Regions from separate parts of the Brevibacillus sp. RS1.1 genome, predicted to be linked through region 3. Evidence: riboswitches for the same ligand, from Rfam matches in the RefSeq annotation. Region 3 holds a riboswitch; each other region holds the start of a gene.
The links. Region 3 has a riboswitch for cobalamin ahead of HP570_RS05885 (ABC transporter substrate-binding protein). Riboswitches for the same ligand answer to the same signal wherever they lie in the genome.
Positions count from the first base shown of each region.

Region 1: it holds a riboswitch for cobalamin, as region 3 does, so the genes downstream of both, metE (5-methyltetrahydropteroyltriglutamate--homocysteine S-methyltransferase) here and HP570_RS05885 (ABC transporter substrate-binding protein) in region 3, are expected to answer to the same signal.
Region 2: it holds a riboswitch for cobalamin, as region 3 does, so the genes downstream of both, HP570_RS18870 (energy-coupling factor ABC transporter permease) here and HP570_RS05885 (ABC transporter substrate-binding protein) in region 3, are expected to answer to the same signal.
Region 4: it holds a riboswitch for cobalamin, as region 3 does, so the genes downstream of both, nrdI (class Ib ribonucleoside-diphosphate reductase assembly flavoprotein NrdI) here and HP570_RS05885 (ABC transporter substrate-binding protein) in region 3, are expected to answer to the same signal.

Region 1 is NZ_JABSVA010000001.1:205,256-209,468, reverse strand. It holds gene nrdE (class 1b ribonucleoside-diphosphate reductase subunit alpha) at 1-185, shown strand, start outside; gene nrdF (class 1b ribonucleoside-diphosphate reductase subunit beta) at 241-1,191, shown strand; cobalamin riboswitch at 1,278-1,476, shown strand; gene metE (5-methyltetrahydropteroyltriglutamate--homocysteine S-methyltransferase) at 1,622-3,913, shown strand; gene HP570_RS00825 (acyl-CoA thioesterase) at 3,937-4,213, shown strand, end outside.
Region 2 is NZ_JABSVA010000005.1:341,074-345,286, reverse strand. It holds gene HP570_RS18875 (quinone-dependent dihydroorotate dehydrogenase) at 76-1,167, shown strand; cobalamin riboswitch at 1,300-1,493, shown strand; gene HP570_RS18870 (energy-coupling factor ABC transporter permease) at 1,636-2,400, shown strand; gene HP570_RS18865 (energy-coupling factor ABC transporter substrate-binding protein) at 2,397-2,681, shown strand; gene cbiQ (cobalt ECF transporter T component CbiQ) at 2,678-3,475, shown strand; gene HP570_RS18855 (energy-coupling factor ABC transporter ATP-binding protein) at 3,472-4,213, shown strand, end outside.
Region 3 is NZ_JABSVA010000002.1:69,226-73,438, reverse strand. It holds gene HP570_RS05900 (ABC transporter permease) at 1-127, shown strand, start outside; gene HP570_RS05895 (alpha/beta fold hydrolase) at 184-954, opposite strand; gene HP570_RS05890 (M24 family metallopeptidase) at 1,079-2,173, shown strand; cobalamin riboswitch at 2,187-2,386, shown strand; gene HP570_RS05885 (ABC transporter substrate-binding protein) at 2,557-3,576, shown strand; gene HP570_RS05880 (FecCD family ABC transporter permease) at 3,601-4,213, shown strand, end outside.
Region 4 is NZ_JABSVA010000001.1:209,990-214,202, reverse strand. It holds gene mnmA (tRNA 2-thiouridine(34) synthase MnmA) at 1-197, shown strand, start outside; gene HP570_RS00860 (hypothetical protein) at 219-548, shown strand; gene HP570_RS00855 (ACT domain-containing protein) at 588-1,100, shown strand; gene HP570_RS00850 (alpha/beta hydrolase) at 1,132-1,956, opposite strand; cobalamin riboswitch at 2,127-2,326, shown strand; gene nrdI (class Ib ribonucleoside-diphosphate reductase assembly flavoprotein NrdI) at 2,489-2,848, shown strand; gene nrdE (class 1b ribonucleoside-diphosphate reductase subunit alpha) at 2,835-4,213, shown strand, end outside.

The DNA of each region.
Region 1 (4,213 bases), on a different contig from region 3:
TGATTGCCGAAATTCAAGAGCACATCGACCAAGGAATTTCGACTGTGCTGCACGTGAACAGCAACATTTCAACCAGAGAACTGGCTCGCTATTATATTTACGCAGCGAAAAAAGGTCTGAAGTCGCTCTACTATACGCGTACGAAGCATTTGACTGTAGAAGAGTGCATTAGCTGCGCAGTTTAGTGAAGTCGATTCATATAAGGAAAAGCATCAAGCAAAAAGAGAAGAGGAACGCCATATGAAAGCAGTCAATTGGAACAGGCCGGACGACGATTTTACGATGACGTTTTGGAATCAAAACATCATGCAGTTCTGGACGGATGATGAGATTCCGTTGTCAGATGACAAGATGGCCTGGATGGAGCTCAGTGCGACTGAACGGGATACGTATAAAAAAGTATTGGGCGGCCTCACCTTGCTGGATACGGTTCAGGGTGGAGTAGGGATGCCGAAGATCATGGAGCATGTCGATGGACTGCAAAGAAAAGCGGTTCTCGCCTTCATGGGCATGATGGAGCAAATCCATGCCAAATCGTACAGCAGTATTTTTACAACGCTGGCATCAACAGAGGAGATTGACGGTATTTTTTCGTGGGTAGAAAACAATCCACATCTGCAAAAGAAAGCGGCCCTCATCTCCAAACGCTATCAAGAAATTGAGAAACCGAAAGACTTGTACATGGCGATGGTAGCGTCCGTCTTCCTGGAAAGCTATCTGTTTTACAGCGGCTTCTTCTATCCGCTCTATTTGGCGGGGCAAGGAAAGATGACAAGCAGCGGGGAAATTATCGACCTGATTGTTCGTGACGAGAGCATCCACGGACTCTATGTCGGTGTTCTCGCGCAAGAAGTCTATCAAGGCCTGAGTGTGGTCGAGCAGACCGCAGCAAAAGAGGAGCTGTATGCCCTTTTGCACGAGCTGCAAGAAAATGAAGAGGCCTATACGACTTCGTTGTATACCGAAATCGGATTGGCTGACGAGGTTCATGCCTACGTGCGCTACAACGCGAACAAAGCTTTGATGAATCTGGGGCTGGACCCGCTATTCCCGGAGGAAGAAGTGAACCCGATTGTGCTGAACGGCATTCGTACGCAGACGAAGCAGCATGACTTCTTCTCGAAAAAAGGAAATGGTTATGTCCGTACACTAAACGTAGAGCCGTTGACGGACGATGATTTTAGATTTTAGTATGACAAAAATTGGATTCTGTGTTACTGTATGAACAGTATGCTGCCCTGCTCGTTTTCTGGGGCACTTCATAGAACCATGATAATTTCATAGGAGTGGGAACAGGTTCTTTGGTTATCAAAATCAACCAAGGATGAAAAGGGAAGTCGGTGAGAATCCGACACGGTCCCGCCACTGTATGAGGGGAGTCGGCACATTTATTAGCCACTGATCCAAACGGATTGGGAAGGTATGTGCAGATGATGATCCCAAAGTCAGGAGACCTGCCTGTTTCGACGACACTGCTTAACCTACGGGAGATAGGGAGGTGTTAGGATGCTGTGATCTCAGTGCTTATTTGGCATTTCTAACGTTCTTTTTGATCGTTGGAGATGCCTTTTTTATTGGGCGGATTCAAGTCAAGATCGAATGAAGAATGGAGAGGAAGCTCATGAAAAGCAGCAATTTGGGATATCCACGGATCGGGAAGAACCGCGAGTGGAAAAAGGCATTGGAAGCATTTTGGGCAGGCAGCATCGATGAGGCAAGCCTGGTACAGCAAATGGAGCAAATCCGTCACCAAAACCTGTTACGTCAGCAGGAAAAAGGGGTCGAGCTGATCCCTGTGGGTGACTTTACGTACTACGATCACATGCTGGATATGGCTGTGATGTTTGGAATGGTCCCCAAGCGCTATGAATACGAGGGAGGCCCGGTTTCATTAGCCACTTACTTCGCCATGGCTCGCGGTTCGAAGGAAGCTGTCGCCAGCGAAATGACGAAATGGTTTAACACGAACTACCATTACATCGTCCCGGAGTTCGGTGAAAGACAACCAGCCATAACCGAGAACAAGCCTCTCCAGGCCTATTTAGAGGCCAAAGAAAAGTATGGCATCATCGGAAAGCCTGTTATTGTAGGCCCGTATACGTTTGTCAAATTGTCTAAAGGATATGAGAAAAACGAATTTGAGATCATCGTGGATCAACTCGTTCCGCTCTACATAGACGTTCTCCGGGAGTTAGAGCTGCACGGCGTGGAATGGGTGCAAATCGATGAGCCTGCATTTGTACTGGATGTCTCTGAGCAAGAACGCGCCATCATCAAGCGTATCTATACGCAAATCGGTCAAGCACTACCGCATCTACAATGCATGTTGCAAACCTATTTTGAAGCGGTGGATTGGTACAAGGAGCTAGTTTCCTTACCGGTAAAAGGAATCGGTCTTGATTTTGTACACGGAGCGAAGCGCAATTTGACTCATCTGAAAACACACGGGTTTCCAGCAGACAAGATTCTCGCAGCGGGAATCATCGACGGTCGTAACATATGGCGTGCGTCCATTGAGGAGAAATGGGAGCTGGTCAATGAAATTTCCGAGATCGTTCCACTCGAAAAGCTGTGGCTGCAACCGTCTAGCAGTTTGTTGCACGTTCCTGTAACAGTTGAAGCAGAGAGCGAATTGCCAGAGGAAGTCGTGTCTGCATTGGCGTTTTCCGACGAAAAACTAGGGGAAGTACAGCTTTTAGTCCAAGGATTCCGATATGGTAAGTACGTCATTTCAAAAGAGATCGCTCAAAATGAAGCGGACTTGCTGAAGCTCGCTTTATCTCCAGCAAGGAATCGTCAAGATGTGAAGAATGCTTTACGTCAAATCGCTGCTGTCAAACTTGAAAGAAGTGTTCCTTATCTCGAACGTCGAGAGATTCAACAAAATACGTGGAAGTTGCCACTGTTACCAACGACCACAATCGGTAGTTTCCCGCAGACGGCGGAGGTTCGTCAAGCTCGACAGCAGTTTAAAAAAGGGAACTGGACAGTGGAGCAATACGACGCTTTCATTCAGGCGCAAATCAAGGAATGGGTCAAAATACAAGAAGAGCTCGGTCTGGATGTCCTCGTCCATGGTGAGTTCGAACGAACAGATATGGTTGAGTATTTTGGCGAAAAGCTCGATGGCTTTTTGTTCACGAAAAACGGCTGGGTGCAGTCATATGGCTCGCGTTGCGTGAAGCCACCTGTTATTTACGGAGATGTGGAGTTTGTGGCACCAATGACGGTCAAAGAAAGTGTGTATGCAAAATCATTGACCGCCAAACCAATGAAGGGTATGTTAACGGGCCCAGCAACTATTCTGAATTGGTCGTTTGCTCGAGACGATGTCTCCAGACAAGAAGTGTGCGAACAAATCGCGTTGGCATTGCGAAAAGAGGTAGAAGCCTTGGAAGAAGCGGGGATTCTCATGATTCAAGTCGATGAACCAGCGTTGCGCGAAGGACTTCCGCTCAAAAAAGAAGAGCAAGCAGCTTATCTCGAGTGGGCTGTCAGAGCGTTTCGTCTAGCGACTTCCACTGTTGCGCCGAGCACCCAGATTCATACACATATGTGCTATTGCGAATTCCATGATTTCATGGACGTCATCAGCGAACTCGATGCAGATGTGATCTCGATTGAAACCTCACGTAGCCACGGAGAACTCGTGTCTGTGTTCGAAACAGGTACGTATGATAAAGGCATCGGGCTCGGCGTATATGATATCCATAGCCCCCGAGTTCCAGCTGTTTCAGAAATGGAAGATATGGTAGCACGAGGCGTACAAGTACTGCCACCGGACCAATTTTGGATAAACCCGGATTGCGGGCTGAAGACGAGAGGAAGAGAAGAAACCGTTCAGTCATTACGAAACATGGTTGCGGCAACGAAGGCGATTCGGAATCGTTTGACAGCTCAGTCGGGAAGGTGAACGCGATGAGAGGAGCCACACAAATGATGACAGAAGCACGACCGATCCAACAATCGAGAACCTTTTTGACTGATCTCGTCTTTCCGCCGGATACCAATCACCACCATACCATTTTCGGTGGAAAAGTCATGGCCTATGTAGATAAAATCGCCTGCATCGCAGCTATGCGACATTGCCGTAAGCCTGTTGTCACCGCGTCGAGCGATTCCTTCGATTTTCTTGCGCCAATCAAGACAGGGGAAGCGATCAACCTGGAGGCATATGTGACCTGGACCCATAAGACATCGATGGAAGTATTCG
Region 2 (4,213 bases), on a different contig from region 3:
GGTTACATACTCCCGAAAAAGTATGGTATTCTACTATGAGGTAAAAAGGTAGAAACGGAGTAAGGAGTGCAGCCGATGTATCAGCTCATAAGAAAATATCTGTTCCAGCAAGATGCGGAAGAGATTCATGAAAAGACAATTGGTGCCTTAAGGCTGGTGGAGGATTCTGCTCCAGGCAAAAGCATCCTGAAGATGATCTATCAGGTAAAAGACCAGCGATTGGAGAACAAGCTGTGGGGAATGACGTTTCCGAATCCAGTCGGACTTGCAGCCGGTTTTGATAAAAATGCAGAAGTTTATCATGCGTTGGGTGCTCTTGGTTTTGGGTTTGTGGAAATCGGGACATTGACGCCGCAGGGGCAGCCAGGCAATCCAAAGCCCCGATTGTTCCGATTGCCGGAACATCAAGCTGTCATTAACCGAATGGGCTTCAACAATCACGGTGCTTATCTGGCTTCCCAGCATTTGGTCGACTACGCATACTCAGATGTTCCGATTGGGATTAACATTGGGAAAAACAAAGTAACGCCGAATGAAGAAGCGGCCGTCGATTATAGCAAATGTATGGACATGCTCTATGCATACGGTCACTATTTCGTCATTAACATCAGCTCTCCAAATACCCCGAATCTTCGTGACTTGCAGGAAACGGAGAGCTTGCGTCATTTGGTGCGTGCAGTAAGAGAAAAGGCAACCGAAATGGAAGGGCGTTCCATCAAGAAAAAGCCGATCTTGCTAAAAGTAGCGCCAGACATGTCAGATGAGCACATGCGCGATGTTGTTCACGCTGCTGTAGAAGAAGGCATTTCCGGAATTATCGCTACCAATACGACACTGTCACGTGAGGCCGTTTCCGGACATCGATTTGCCGAGGAAGCGGGCGGATTGAGCGGAAGACCTCTTACAGAGCGTTCCACTGCTTGGGTGAAGGAGATTTATCAAGAAGTAGGAGACAAGGTACCAATCATCGGTGTCGGCGGTATTTATAACGGCGAAGATGCCTACGCGAAAATCCGGGCAGGAGCCAGTCTTGTTCAGGTGTATACGGGGATGATTTATCAGGGCCCAGGTATCGCCAAACAAATCAACAAAAAACTGCTCAAGCTCATGCAACGCGATGGTTTTAAACATATTAGTGAAGTAATTGGCGTAGACGCAAAAGAATAGAAAGAACAAGTACGCATAGGTCTATGGCTCCTTTGTAGCGGGTCATCGACTTATGCGTTTTTGCTTATATTCTTCCGATTTATGTAGTGATCCGGTATAATGATGTGGGACAAACATGAATTGTCAGTCAATTGCATATAGTCGGCGTTAGGTGCCTTTATGTGACACATAAAGGGTAACAGGGAATCGGGTGAAAGTCCCGAGCGGTCCCGCCACTGTAACCAGGGAGCTCTCTTTGAGAAGGAAACCACTCATCTTCGTATGGGGAAGGACAAGGAGCGCATGGATCTGGAAGCCAGGAGACCTACCTAGTAGCCACACCCACAGAACCTTCGCGGAAAGGAGCGGTGAATACGAGGCAATGAGGCTGTCTAGTCAGTCTGTTGTTTTGTGTGCACATCTCGTCCACTGATGGATGGGATTTTTTTGTTTGGAGGAAAGAATGAAAGTCAGTGAAGGAGGATAAACATGAATCGATCTCGTCTCGTATCTACTTGTTTGATGATCGCGGGCTTTGTCTTGTATTTTTTGCTCAATGAACCTGAGACAGGACATGCAATGCACATCATGGAAGGGTATTTGCCATTATCCTGGGCCTTATTTTGGTGGGCTGTGTTCTTGCCATTCTTTATTCTTGGGATTCGCTCGATTAACAAGATTGTAAAAGAACATCCCGAGATGAAGCTCCTTATTGGCGTTGCAGGAGCATTTGCATTTGTTTTATCTGCATTGAAAATCCCTTCGGTTACAGGCAGCAGCTCTCACCCGACTGGAACGGGCCTTGGCGCCATTATGTTTGGGCCTTTTGCGATGTCTGTGTTAGGGAGTATGGTGCTCTTGTTTCAAGCCTTGCTTTTGGCGCATGGAGGTTTGACTACGCTAGGGGCAAATGCTGTATCTATGGCAGTAGTAGGACCCATGGTGGCATACGGAATCTATCGGTTGATCATGAAAGTGGCCGGAAGTCAGCGTCTGGCGGTTTTTGCGGCGGCGGCTTTGGCTGATCTCGCTACCTATGTGGTGACTTCGCTTCAACTGGCACTCGCATTTCCAGCTGAATCTGGCGGAGTGTTGGCTTCGTTTGCCAAATTCGCAGGAATTTTTGCGTTCACGCAAGTACCGCTCGCTATCAGTGAAGGTCTGTTGACCGTTCTTGTTTGGAACTGGTTGTTATCTTATAACGCAAAAGAGCTTACACAGCTTCGTTTGCTCAAACGGGAGGAATCGCTGTGAAAAAAGGATGGAACTGGCTTTTACTCTTGGGGGTAATCGTACTGGCTACTGTCCCGCTGTTACTGGTGCAGGACTCGGAATTTGGCGGCGCAGACGGCGTGGCGGAGGAAGCGATCAAGGAAATCGCTCCGAACTACGAACCATGGTTTCAACCGCTAATAGAACCGCCAGGGGGAGAGACGGAGAGTCTATTGTTTGCGGTGCAGGCGGCGTTGGGAGCGGGAGTGGTTGGCTACGCCGTGGGCTTGTACAAAGGTCGGTTGGATAAACGCAAAAAATGAACGGGTTGCAGCTTGATTCTCTCTCTTATCAAAACAGGCTAAAACATCTGCCGCCAGCTCATAAGCTATTGCTGGCGAGTGCAATGCTACTGCTCGTCCTGGTGGGACATGTATGGATGCAGATGGCGGTCGTGGTTTGGATGACGGTATGGGTAGTGGTGTATGCCCGTATTCCTGTCCGAATCTACTGTGCCTTTATGATCGTGTCACTCTCGTTTTTCGCGGCGGGGCTCCCTGCTCTATTGATTGAAGGAGTGAGAGCAGGAGGAGTACAGGTACAGGTCGCGGCAGCATGGGAATTCGGTACGTATGTGCTCTATGTGCCGATGTCCTCCTTCAGTAAAGTTTGGATTTTATTTTGGCGGACCATGGCGAGCTTATCTTGCTTTGCTTTCCTTTTGTTTACCGTGCCGTTTGCCGAAATCTTGCAGGTGCTTCGCCGGCTTCATATGCCTGTTCTTGTGACTGATTTATTAATGATCATGTATCGGTTTATTTTTGTGTTGGTAACGATTTCTCACCAGCTCTGGATTGCCCAACGTTCGCGCGGAGGTCATCGCGGCTTCCGGGCGACACTTCGGGATGCAGGGGTTCTCGTTGCGCAATTGTTTGTCAGAGCGATGCGCAAATACGAAGCCCTGCACAAAGGAATGGCGGCAAGAGGTTTCGGGGAGAGCATGCAGGTGCTCTCGTTTCATTCCCATGCCCGCTCGCGCCGCTATGAGTGGGAATCAATCGCAGGCTGTATGCTGCTGGTGCTGCTTGAGTGGTGGACAGGAGGTTGGCGGTTATGACATCACGGTTGTTGGAGTTCATCGATTTGCAGTACACGTATCCAGGAGGGCGGGGACCAGTCCTGTCAGGGCTGTCCTTATGGATTCCAGAGGGGAAAAAATGTGTTCTTTTGGGGCGGAATGGCTGTGGGAAGTCGACCCTGTTCTTGCATGGAAACGGGATCATCGAGCCTCAGAAGGGACAGGTGCTGTGGAAGGGGAAACCCATTGTCTACAAACGAGCCGCATTGCAAGAGATGACGCAAAAGGTAGGCTTGGTCTTTCAAGATCCCGAGCATCAGTTGATCGCAAGCACAGTCGCGGAAGATATATCCTACGGTTTATGCAATCAGAAGCTGCCTGTGGACGTAATCCGGGCAAAGGTAGAAAAGGTGCTGGATGCATTCGGGTTAAGAGAGCTGGCAGAAGCTCCAATTCATCATTTGAGCCTGGGACAAAAACGGAGACTGGCACTCGCGGGGGTCATGGTCATGGAGCCCGAGCTTTTGCTGTTGGACGAGCCAACTGCGTATCTGGATCGCTACCAGACCAAAAATTTGCTGCGGGAGCTCGATGCTATTCACCGGCAAGGAACGACTGTTTTGATGGCAACACACGATATGGATATTGCGTTTGAATGGGCCGAGTGGATTTGCATCATGGATGAAGGCAGGCTTGTGTTCGCGGGAGATCCGCAGGAGGCATTGGAAAACAGAGACATGCTGGAAAGCCTTCATCTGGGTATGCCGTTGCTCGTGG
Region 3 (4,213 bases):
TCAGTACATTCAGAAAGCACCATGGACCGTTATTTTTCCAGGGCTCTCTATTATGCTGACAGTTCTCGGCTTTAACTTAATTGGGGACGGCTTGCGTGATGCACTCGACCCGCGGATGAAGAGCTAGTCCAATCACAAAAAGACAGAAGGGAATGGAGATACCATCCTTCTGTCTTTTCTTATTTACCCTTCTTCCATGAAGGTGCGGCACAACTGATTGAGTGCAGGTGCAGCTTTCGTAATGACTTGATGCTTTACGTTTGGGATTATTTCAAGTCTTGCCTTTGGCAATTTCATTGTCAGCATTTGCGCATAATGATGAATACGTTTATCTTGTCCGCCATAGGCAAGTAAAATCGGAAGCTGGATGTTGCCCAGGCGCTCTGTACATTGATAGCGGTGTCCGGCAGTATAAAGGTATTTTAAGCTGGTGGGATCTGTTTTGGAGGCGTGCGCCGTCCATTTTTCCCGCATTTCTGGGCTATTGACATGTGAGGAGGCAATGGAACGGGCAAGAAGAGGGACTCCGTGAAGCATCGACAACGCTCGTGCCATCCAAAATCGTCCATGCAAATACAGGTCATTCACTTCGGAAAAACCGCTCACGAGTATACCGCCTCGCGCATGATCAGGATAACGAAGGCAATATTCAAGGGCGATAGAAGCACCTTGGGAGTACCCCAAAATAAAGGGACGCTCAATGCCGAGAGACGGGATCAGCTTATGGAGTCGTTCTGCCAATTCCCCAATAGAATAGGGCTTCTCCATGGGCGAACTGTCACCATGTCCGGGCAAATCAGGGACAATGAGCTGATAAGTATCTGCGAGTGTTTGCTGATAAACAAAATTGATAGAGCCGATGCATGGCGCATGGATACACAATAACGGCTGGCCTTTCCCCGATATGTGAAAAGCAAACTGCTTGCCATCCTGATGGACGAGTATTTGTTCCATTTTCGTTTTCACCCCACCCTTAGGTTGTCCGATCCGAAGTAGATTTTGCAATTGAACTCTTCTTTTTTTGATGGGGAAGTGGTATTCTCGCAATAGAATAATTGGTGAAAGCAGGGTGAAGAAGTTGTTTCAAGAGCGCATTTCGAAGCTCCACACGTTTTTGACAGAGCAAGAGCTGAACGCGGTGTTGATTACCTCTCCCAAGCACGTCTACTATTTGACCGGATTTTTTACTGACCCGCATGAACGTTTTATGGGTCTTGTTATTCCTGCTGAAGGAAAGCCTTCTTTAATTGTACCTGCTCTTGATCGTGAGGCAGCAGCAGAGGCTTCGTTCGTTCAAGATATCCATACACATACGGATATCCAAAACCCGTATGAAATCCTCAAGCAAGTGTTGCCAGCGAACTTGGCGAAGCTCGGCATTGAAAAAAGTCATATGACTGTCGAGCGCTATGAAGCACTTGGACAAGTTGTTCTGGCGTCGAGCTATGTGGACGTGGAAGAGCCACTGCGTGAAATGCGTTTGATCAAATCTCCGGATGAAGTGGATCGTCTGAAGCATGCTGTTCAGTTGGTCGAAGATTCCTTGCGGGAGACCCTGAAAAAAGTCAAGACAGGCATGACCGAGACAGAAATCGTAGCTGAGCTGGAATTCCAGATGAAGCGCTTGGGCGCAGAAGGTCCATCCTTTACGTCCATGGTATTGGCAGGGGAGAAGTCCGCTTTGCCACATGGGAAGCCAGGAACGCGCCAGGTGCAAGAAGGCGACTTGCTTTTGTTTGATATCGGGGTAGCTGCGAACGGATATGTATCCGATATTACTCGTACCTTTGCTGTTGGCGAGATCAGTGCCCAGCTACAAGAAATTTACGAGACAGTTTTGGCTGCCAACGAAGCGGCAATTGCTGAGATTCGTCCGGGTGTGACCTTTGCGCATTTGGATAAAACCGCTCGCGATGTTATCACCGCAAAAGGCTACGGAGAATACTTCATGCACCGCCTTGGGCATGGACTAGGGATGGATGTACATGAATATCCGTCTGTTCACAGCCAGAACCAAGAAGTGCTTCGTCCAGGAATGGTCTTTACCATCGAGCCGGGCATCTATTTGCCAGGAGTAGGCGGCGTGCGAATTGAAGACGATGTCTTGGTTACGGAAACAGGCGTTGAAATACTCACGCAGTTCCCGAAAAAACTAACTTCTATCAACCAATGAAGAAGTTGGAAAAATTGAATACGTATCGAATGGTGCTGGATGGCATATGCCGTCAGCTTAAAAGGGAAGTCCGGTGAGAAACCGGCGCGGTCCCGCCACTGTAACGAGGAGCGCCTAGCGAATAGCCACTGTTTTTTGCGAGACAAAAAATGGGAAGGTAGCTGGGTGTGTTGATCCGTAAGCCAGGAGACCTGCCATGCGATCATTTACAATCGACCCACGAGGATGGGGCAGATGTGGAAACAGTCTATGAAAGGGCGCCTTTGCGCCTGTTATGGCTATATCTACGTTTGTCATGCACCTCCCGATTGAAATGGGGGGTGCTTTTTTGTGGGAACATTTGGTCTCATTTCATAATTTACATACAGAAAAGGGGATTACAGATGGTGAAGGCAAACAAAACAAAAACAGTGATGAAAGGACTAGGACTAGGCATCATGACGGCCGTCATGCTTATGGTTTCGGCATGTGGCTCCACTACGACAACACAAGCTCCAGCCAAAACAGAACAAGCGGCTGCTCCTGCAGCAGAGAGCAAGCCTGTAACATTAACCAATAATGGTATCGAAATGACCTATCCAAAAGCACCTGAGCGTGCCGTGACATTGAACCAACACGTAACCGAAATCATGCTGGCATTGGGCCTGGCTGATAAAATGGTCGGAACCGCTTACCTAGACGATAAAATCCTTCCAGAGTTAAAACTAGAATACGACAAGATTCCGGTACTGTCTGACAAGTATCCTACGAAAGAAGTGCTGCTGGCAGCGAACCCAGACTTCGTGTACGCCGGATGGAAAAGCGGATTCGGCGAAAAGGGCGTAGGATCGATGCAGGATTTGGAAAAGGTCGGCATCAAATCGTACCTGCAAGAATCGTCTAGCAAGCCTGGTCCAACGATCGACGATGTGTTCGCGGATATTACGAACATCGGACGCATTTTCCGTGTGGAGGACAAAGCCAATGATTTGATCCATAAAATGAAGAGTGAAATGGATCAAACGATTAGCAAAATCGGCAAGGTGGACGAGCCACTTAAAGTGTTCGTGTACGACAACGGGGAAGATAAGCCATTCACAGCAGCCAACAATTACATGACGTCCTTAATCAAGACGGCTGGCGGCAAGAACATTTTTGACGATATTCAAAAGGGGTGGGCAGAGGTCAGTTGGGAACAAGTAGTGAGTCGCAATCCGGACGTGATTATTGTCATAGACTACGGGGACAGAACTGTTGAGCAAAAACGCAATTTCCTTTTGACCAAAAAAGAACTGGCAGATATTCCAGCGATTAAAAATCAACGACTGGTTGTATTGCCGTTGTCTGCGGCTTCTGAAGGCGTTCGAGCACCGATTGCTCTGAAAATTTTGGCGGAAGGACTCTACCCGGATAAATTCAAATAGAGTACGCCCCTTTTAAGGGAGGGAATAGCACTGCAACAGATCAAGTTACCTTCTATCATCATTACTTTATTGGTTGGACTCTTCCTCTCGATTACGTTCGCAGTTACGCTGGGATCGGTGGAGATTAAACCGACTACGGTATGGAAAATCGCCTTATCAAAAATTCCGATGTTGACCCAATGGATTGAGGTGGACTGGTCCAAAGGGGAGCAAACAATTATTTGGGATATTCGCTTTCCGCGTGTACTCTTGGGGGCGATCGTCGGCGCAGGTCTGTCTGTCGTGGGAGTAGCGATCCAATCGTTAGTTCGCAACTCCCTGGCGGACCCGTATGTGTTAGGCGTATCTTCAGGTGCTTCCGTTGGAGCTACTTCGGTAATTATTTTCGGAGCATTCAGCATGTACGGGCAGTATGCGTTAACCTTTGGCGCTTTTACAGGCTCCCTCGTGTCCATCATTCTCATTTTTACACTATCCCGTATTGGAGGACAAAACTCGACGGTACGCCTGCTCATGGCTGGAATTGCGATATCTGCGATCTTGTCGGCCATTACCAGTCTCCTTGTGTTTTCAGCGCCGAATGAGCATGGAATTGGGACGGTGCTGTTTTGGTTAAGTGGCAGTCTGGCTGGCGGCA
Region 4 (4,213 bases), on a different contig from region 3:
GTACAGCCAAATTCCGTTATCGTCAGCCAGATCAGGGAGTAACCGTTCATCTGCTGGAGGATGGCAACGTAGAAGTTGTATTTGATCAACCGCAAAAAGCAGTGACACCTGGTCAGGCTGTCGTCTTCTACGATGGGGAAGTGTGCTTGGGTGGAGGTACGATTGACAAGGTACGCTTAGTCGATAAAGAGAACTAAGATAGACGGGGGAAGCACTCGGTGGATGCTACGAAAAAATCAAAAGTGATTATCGTTTCATTTTTGGCGGGAGCAGTTCTCTTGGCGATCATCTCTTATTTCGGGATGGCCTCCATGGGTAAAGAGCATATGGCGACGATCCAAAACGTCATCAAGGAGAACGGCGGGGTTGTAAACGCGGGTGGAGTGACAGCGGTACCGATGGATGAAAGTCCTTTTACCAATAGCGGAAAAGGCAATACCATCTACCGTATCTACTTTACGAAAGATGGGCAAACGTTGACGGCTTGGTATCGTGCTGATAACGAATCCTCCATCAAGAAAGAGCCGGAAGCGTGGATTCTGCCGTAATAACGAGGATAAACCTGACTGGGAGAGTGAAGGCATCACATGACCCAATATGCTGGATTGCGTGAACTGGCTGAACTGATTCGAAGACTCGAGCCAGAGTTAGCGGGTGCACAATTAAGTATTCTTGCTCATGAAAATAAAGAGGAAATCGCAACATTGCTAGTGGAAGGACTCGGGACAAAGATTCCTGTCCAACACAGCTCTGGCGAATATGCGAATCATTTGGCGATTTTGCGTGTAGGAGCGAACAAGTACACCTTTGCGCAAGATTGGAGAGAAGTGTACATCAGTGAAATCAATTACTGCGCTTGTCGCATACCTCCAGGGGCCCACGGATTGTTGGTTCGCCATATCGATTATCCAGGCGTGATTTATGATGTCTCACGAAAACTGGCCGAGTATCAAATTAATGTTTCCAAGTTGAATGTATCCCGCGAGCAAAAAGGGAAGAATGCCCTGCTTATCTCTGTGACTGATGAAGAGATTACACCAACGATTGTATCTGCCATCGAAGAGCTGCCCCAAATCACCAAAGTGTTATCTCTACAGTAAGCGAATCATGAAAAACAAAAACTGCCCGTTGTTAGTAGCGGGCAGTTTTTTTCGTGGCGAATCTGAGTCCTTGACTAATGAAGACTGGCAAAACGGACGAGTGATTTTCGTTGGCAAATTCCTTAAAGGAAGCCTTGATTTGGCCCTTACCCATGGAGGACAATCGTTCGATCATCGCCAGCGATTTTTCTTTGACCAAGAATCGCCCATCGTTTTCCAACTCCCCGATGGTGAGGAGTGCATGGACGTCGAGGTCATCTGTCAGCAGGCTCGGCAATTGACTCTCCTTCGCAAGCAGCACGCTCTCATTCCAGTGGATAGAGGGACTACCGGCAATATATCGCTGGAACGCGTGTGGTCTTGACAGAAGCACATGCAAGACAAATAAGCCGCCTAGCGAATGTCCCAAAATCGCTTGCTGGGTCCGATCGATGGGGAAGTCGTTTTCGATGCTAGGCTTGAGCTCCTCCTCTAAAAAGGTGAGGAACTGCTCGGCTCCCCCCATCTGTGGCCACTCGGCTCCTTTTGGGCTGTCAGGAAGCTCTGAGGCGGGAACTTCATACGTGTAATCATAGAAACGGGCAGGATGGTATGGATCGTCTGTTGGATAGCCAATCCCGACGACGATAGCAGGATACACGCCAGTTCGTTCAGGGCCACGTGATTGTATCCGTATCGCTTCGGTCATAGTGGCAAAAACAGAGTTGCCATCTAGCAAATATATGATGGGAAAGCCTGATTCCGGAGGGGGATCGGCAGGTATACTTACGAAAATGTGATAGTCACGCTCTTGATAAGTCATGATTCTACGGTATGAACGAGGTATGACGACAGGTTGATAGTCGGTGCTTTTCATGAGGGCGACTCTCCAATCTCTCCAAGGCTAACCAACACACACAAAATCTATTATATGAACGAGAACCAGAGATTGGCAATAGCCGAAAAAGGAGAATAGTTAGTTTTCGAAAAGAGCCCATACTGAGCTTGACTCCTACGATATATTGAGGTAAAGTAAGTTTTACCAACTACATATTGATGCGGTAAGGTGTTTACCAGCCAGATTTGGTAGACTTAATAGGGAAGTCGGTGAGAATCCGACGCGGTCCCGCCACTGTAATGAGAGAGCTCCATTTGCGAAAGAAGGCCACTGATCATGAAGGATCGGGAAGGTGAAAATGGAGCGATGATCCAAAAGCCAGGAGACCTGCCTAACCGCTTGCACTGTTTACCCTACGGGAGATAGGGAAGTGTTCGAGCGCTCAATTCGCATTGGTGAATTGCTAGATGGAAGTCATCACGCGCATTCGGCATGTAAACGTCGGATGCGCTTTTACTTTGGCTAAATAACATACATACAGAGTAAAAATAGCAAGGATAGGATGAGGGACATGCTAATCGCTTATGATTCAAAAACAGGAAACGTCCGACGATTCGTCAACAAAATTAATCTGCCACATGTGGAAATTGATCAAGATATGGTGCTGGACGAGCCATTCATTTTGATCACATACACGACGGGATTCGGACAAGTGCCGGAGAAGGTGGCGACGTTCCTGAAGCGAAATCATGTCCATCTGCGCGGGGTATCTGCCAGCGGCAACCGCAACTGGGGAACCAGCTTTGCCAAAAGCGCGGATACGATCGCGAGCCAATATGGCGTTCCGGTGATTTCTAAATTCGAACTGTCCGGTACCGGCCGTGACGTGGAACAATTTACGAGTGGGGTGGCAGCAATTGCGGCATATTGAATTGAACAACGAACTGATGCAGCGTGGCAACGACGGATTTTATCAACTGGAAAAGGATCGGGAGGCGGTTGCGGTCTTCATGGAAGAAGTGCAGTCCAACACGATGACTTTTGGCAGTGTCAAAGAACGCATGGACTATTTGATCGAGAATGACTTCTATGAAAACGTCTATGAAACATACACAGTTGAGCAGGTCGATGAGGTTTTCCGTTTGGCCTATGACGCCGATTTTCAATTTGCTTCGTATATGGCTATCTCCAAATTTTATAAAGATTACGCTTTGAAAACGAACGATAAATCGATGTACTTGGAGCAGTATCCAGACCGGGTGGCCGTTGTGGCACTGTCCCTTGGACAAGGTGACTTTGAGCTCGCCAAGCGTTTAACGGTCTCCATGATGGACCAACGCTTGCAGCCAGCGACACCAACCTTCCTGAACGCAGGCAAAAGCCGCCGGGGAGAAATGGTCTCCTGCTTCTTGCTCGAAATGGATGATTCACTGAATTCCATCAACTTTATTTTGGGAACTTGTATGCAGTTATCTAAAATTGGCGGCGGTGTAGCCGTGAACCTGTCCAAGCTTCGCGGACGAGGAGAGCCGATCAAAGGCGTCGAGGGCGCGGCAAAAGGTGTCATGCCCGTTCTCAAGCTGTTGGAAGATGCGTTTTCCTACGCGGATCAAATGGGGCAACGCAAAGGCTCAGGTGCAGCGTACTACAACATCTTCGGCTGGGATATCAACGAGTTTCTCGATTGCAAAAAGATCAATGCGGATGAAAAAGCCCGCATCAAAACGTTGTCCATCGGCCTGATCGTACCAAACGTGTTCTACAAGCTGGCCGAGGAAAACAAGCCATTGACTGTGTTTGCTCCGTACTCCGTGTACAAAGAATACGGTGTGCATCTGGATGATATGGACCTCGATGAGATGTACGAGGAGCTCTTGGCTAACGATCGCATCAAGAAAAAGACCGTGATGAGCGCACGCGAGATGTTGACCAAAATCGCGATGATCCAAATGGAATCGGGCTATCCGTACATCATGAACAAAACGAATGCGAACAACAACCATGCGCTGAAAGATCTCGGTTCGGTAAAAATGTCAAACCTGTGCACGGAAATCTTCCAGCTACAGGAGACTTCGACGATTGCCAATTACGGCGAGATGGATATCATCCGTCGCGATATTAGCTGCAATCTGGCATCGCTCAATATTGTCAATGTGATGGAACGCAAAATGATCCGCGAATCTGTCCACGAAGGAATCGAAGCCATTACAGCCGTGAGTGACATGACGCGTGTAGAAAACGCTCCAGGCGTTCAAAAGGCAAATCGTGAGCTGCACTCTGTAGGTCTCGGTGCGAT